One region of the Cryobacterium sp. TMT1-62 genome, then DNA from elsewhere that is predicted to be linked to it. Evidence: predicted binding sites of a transcription regulator. Region 1 holds the regulator's gene; the other holds the start of a gene.
What was found. The regulator LexA, encoded in region 1, represses DNA repair genes until DNA is damaged. The targets are predictions, from matches to a motif close to TCGAACANNTGTTCGA.
Positions count from the first base shown of each region.

Region 2: a site for LexA is predicted at 961-976, ahead of E3T34_RS06890 (HNH endonuclease signature motif containing protein). Genes of this name have one in related genera too.

Region 1 is NZ_SOGZ01000015.1:31,464-33,661, forward strand. It holds gene E3T34_RS03490 (histidinol-phosphate transaminase) at 1-193, opposite strand, end outside; gene E3T34_RS03495 (LysM peptidoglycan-binding domain-containing protein) at 243-599, opposite strand; gene lexA (transcriptional repressor LexA) at 883-1,587, shown strand; gene metE (5-methyltetrahydropteroyltriglutamate--homocysteine S-methyltransferase) at 1,781-2,198, opposite strand, start outside.
Region 2 is NZ_SOGZ01000026.1:82,073-84,270, reverse strand. It holds gene E3T34_RS16930 (carboxylesterase family protein) at 1-21, shown strand, start outside; gene E3T34_RS06895 (carboxylesterase family protein) at 133-852, shown strand; gene E3T34_RS06890 (HNH endonuclease signature motif containing protein) at 1,148-2,198, shown strand, end outside.

The DNA of each region.
Region 1 (2,198 bases):
CCCGATCGGGGTATCGGTTCACGGTCGTGACCGCCACGGCCAACGCCGCCACGATGTCCTGCGCCACCTCAGCCGGGATGCCGTGGGTGTTCTCGTTCACGTTGAGAGCCACCGGCACGTGCAACTGCGGCGCCCCATAGGGAGTGAGTCCGCGCAGATTATCGCGAAGGGGCAGATCGTTGAGACTGGTCACTCCCCCAATATTACCGGGGTGAGACCGGCGGGGGCTCGCCGCGGGTAGTTCACAGGTCGTTCGGAAGCGCCAGCCGCTGACCGGGCTGCACGCTGTCGGACGGCAGCTGATTGAGGCTCACAATCTCGGCGATCACCTCGCGCGGATCGGACGTGGGCGCGATTGTCTCGGCAAGTTGCCAGAGCGACTGCCCCGACTTGATGGTGACGTAGTCGAAGGCCGAGGCCACGTGAGCGACGGTCGAGTTCTCGGCGGCGGCGATGCCTCCGTTGAGGGCGACGGCCAGGGCCACGGCCACGAGCGGAAAGGCAGCCAGGGACGTGAAAACGACGCGACCGCGCCGGGTGAGTCGGAGCCGGGTGCGTCCGGTCGCGATGGGGGCGCCTCGTTCAAGTGCAGTGCTCATGTGATACCTCCTGTGAGAAGACGCATCCGACTCTCGGCCGGGAGAGCCGGATGCGAACTTATGTTCCGAATGTATATTCGATTATTCGAACAATCAAGCCTTATTCGGTAGTTTCTGAAATATTTATTCCGACCCACTCGAATACATGTTTGTTTAATGAGCTCAACGCGGATACAGTTTCGATTGTTGATTGACACTCAATCAGGCACCCCCGACATTCGCGTGAATCGGCGGCATTCGCTGCTTGCTGCCAGCGCATCAATCAAAACGAGGAGCGACGAACGTGGCACAGAACACCAGCGGTCCCCGCGACAAGGGCGGCACCAGACGGCGCAAGAGCCTCAGCGAGAAGCAGCTCGCCATCCTCGACGTCATCCAGCGCTCGGTCAGCCAACGCGGCTATCCGCCGAGCATGCGCGAGATCGGCGACGCCGTCGGCCTGTCGTCACTGTCGAGCGTCACCCACCAGCTCAACCAGCTGGAACTGAGCGGTTACCTCCGCCGAGACCCGAACCGTCCCCGAGCACTGGAGGTGCTCATCGAGATTCCGCAGTCGCCCGAAGACACGACGGCCGGAGCCTCGGAAAGTTTCCACACCGGAGTGCAGGTCGGCGACGCCGCCATGGTTCCGCTCGTCGGTCGCATCGCCGCCGGCATCCCGATCACCGCCGAACAGCAGATCGACGAGATTTTCCCGCTACCCCGCCAGCTGGTGGGCAAGGGCGATCTGTTCATGCTCAAGGTGTCGGGCGAATCGATGATCGACGCCGCCATAATGGACGGAGACTGGGTCGTCGTGCGGCAGCAGAAGACCGCCGAAAACGGTGAAATCGTTGCAGCCATGCTCGACAACGAGGCAACCGTCAAGGTCTTCCGCCAGCGCGACGGGCACACCTGGCTACTGCCCCGCAACACCAACTTCGAACCCATCGTCGGCGATCACGCCGAGATTCTGGGGAAGGTTGTGGCAGTGCTGCGGTCGGTTTAGGGCATCAGCACTCAAGCACATCAGCATTTCAGGCGGACTCTTGGTCTCGACGGTTTCGACCAGCGTCGTGGAGACGCGCGAGTGTTGAGTCACCATGGTTATTTCGGTCGGGTCTTGTGAGCCGGGTCTTGTGGGCCGGGCACGAACACTGTTCTTGGTGTCGTGCCCGGCTTTTGTGTGGGTGGAGGCGGGGTCAGGAGGAGACGGAGGAGGTCAGGCGGGCGCGGAGGATGCGGGTGGCGGCGAGCATGTTGTGCAGGGACTGGACGGTTTCGGTGTAGCCGCGGGTTTTGAGGCCGCAGTCGGGGTTCACCCAGAGCCGGGTGGCCGGGATGGCCGCCGCGGCGCGCTCGAGCAGGTCGGTGAGTTCAGACACGCTCGGCACACGCGGCGAGTGGATGTCCCACACTCCCGGGCCGATACCGTGGTCGAAGCCCTGGGACCGGATATCGCCCACCACCTCCATGCGAGAGCGTGCCGCCTCGATGCTGGTCACATCGGCGTCCAGGTTGCGGATCGCGTCGATGACCACCCCGAACTCCGAGTAGCAGAGGTGGGTGTGGATCTGGGTGGCCGCGGCCGCACCGGCCGTCGCCAGGCGGAAGGACCCC
Region 2 (2,198 bases), on a different contig from region 1:
CGGCCAGTGAGGAGTGCCTGAGTGTCAACGTGCTTCGGCCGGCGTCGGCGTCGCGTAGACGGCTGGGCCGCCCGGTGATGGTCTTTATCCACGCTGACCACCGCCGCGGTAGCCGACCTGACCCAGGCGGCCGTGGCGCTGCAGGCGCGCACGCCGGATGCCAGCCCGGGCACCTTCTGCCTGATCCCGGTGATCGACGTGGATTTCCTGCCCGAGCGGCCGCTCGACGCCTTCCGTCACGGGACCGCGCACCGGGTGCCGCTGATCATCGGCACCAAAGAGCGGGAGGGGTCGCTGTTCCGGGGCCGGGTGGACATCCTGCCGAAGTCGCCGACGCGTATCGCGGCCATCTTCGACCACGCCCCGGTGAGCCCGCACGACGCGATGCGCTCCGTCTACGCGAGCCTGCCGGCGAAACAGTCGTCGTCGGACTGCGGCGGGGATTTCGTGTTCTGGTATCCGGGCCTGCAGATCGGTGACTTCCACTCCCGGGTCGCGCCGGTCTATACGTACCGGTTCGACCTGGTCCCGCGGCTTAAGCACACGCTGGGCATCAGCGCCACACACGGAATCGAGCTGTTCGCCCTGTTCGACCACGTCGACGGCCCCACGGCCCGGGCCCTGACCCTGCTCGGCGGGCGGGAACTCTTCATCAACGCGGGCGATCGGATGCGCCTGCACTGGCTTCGCTTCGCCTGCACAAGGCGGCCCGACGACACCTGGCCGACCTACTCGGAAACCGACCGGCTGACTCTGAGACGAGGTCGGTCGCATCGAACCGGATCCGCGAGGAGAGCGGCGGGCGGTCTGGCAGGAGTTCCTGCCGAACTTCTAGCGGGTAGCGGCGGTTGAGCCCGTCGGCGTGAGCTCCCCAGTTGAGCTCCCCGGTTGAGCTCCCCGGCATTCCTGCGCCGGCCCCCGGCCGAACGAATTCGACGGAGATTTTGCTCAGAACCGGCCCAGAACATCCGTTTGGGCTCGAAATCGGTAAAATCTCCGTCGAATTCGTTAGGAAGCCCGCGGTGCCTGAGGGGCGCACCGACGGATGCGCGTGGTCGGCCAACCACGGCACCGCGCCGACCGAATTATTTTCTATACTCGTTCAGAACCTCTTGACTTGTTATTAGTACACATCTACTATTAAGGCATGGCTGGAGCCCCCACTCCGCACCACCCCACCGCCTCACCGCAGGCGGTGCCGTCCCTCGCGCAGGCACCCCTCGCGCAGGCACCCCGTGCACAGTCACCTCTCGTGCAGCAGTTGCAGCAGGCCCGTGATCTGGCCGCGGCCGCGCTCGACTCGGTCTCTTTCTCGCTCCTGGGCGAGGCGGACGCGATGATGGTGCTGGGCACGGTCGAAGACCTCGGCCGCCGGGTCGATGCGGCCAGGGTCGCCTCCGCCGCTGACATTTCGGTGCGGTCCCGCCGCATCCTGGGCCATGAGTCCCTGGCGTATAAGAACGGGGCCAGCAGCGGCATCGACCTGATCACTCGCCTGACCCGCGTCTCTTCCCGGGAGGCGAACCGGCGGGTGCGCCTGGGCGAGAACGTGACCCCGCGCCGGGCGGGCACCAGCATGTTGCCGCCCTACTACCCGGCCGTGGCGGACGCCCTCACCGCCGGGGACCTCGGCGTGGACGCGGCCGAGAACATCGTCACCGCCCTCGACCTGGTCGCGGCCCGCGTCGCGCCCGACGACCTCGGCACTGCCGAACGTGCCCTGGTGGCCAGTGCGACCGGCGCCGTCACCGACGAAACCCGCGGCCTGCCCGGCGAGGGGTTCGCGTTCCCTGCGGACCTGGTGCGGGGCATGGCGGGGCAGTGGCAGGCTCGCCTCGATCCCGACGGCACCGCCCCCAACGAGCCCGTCGCCGAGGCCCGCAGCACTGTCGGCTTCGGGCTCTTCCGTGACGGCCTTTACCCGCTCCGCGGCGGAGTCACGCCGGAGCTCCGCGGCATCATGAACGCCATCTTCGACACGTATCTCTCCGCCCACGCGGCGCCCAAGTTTCCGACCGAAGAAGAACAAGCGCGCATGGCGGCCGGGCAGCTGATCCCGGGGGCGGAGGCCGCGGCCCTCAGCGACGACCGTAATGGTGGTCAGAAACGCGCCGACATCCTCCGTGGTGTGTTCGAAGCCGCCACCCGTGACGCGGGGACCCCGACCATGGGCGGCGCCGCCCCCACCGTCATGATCC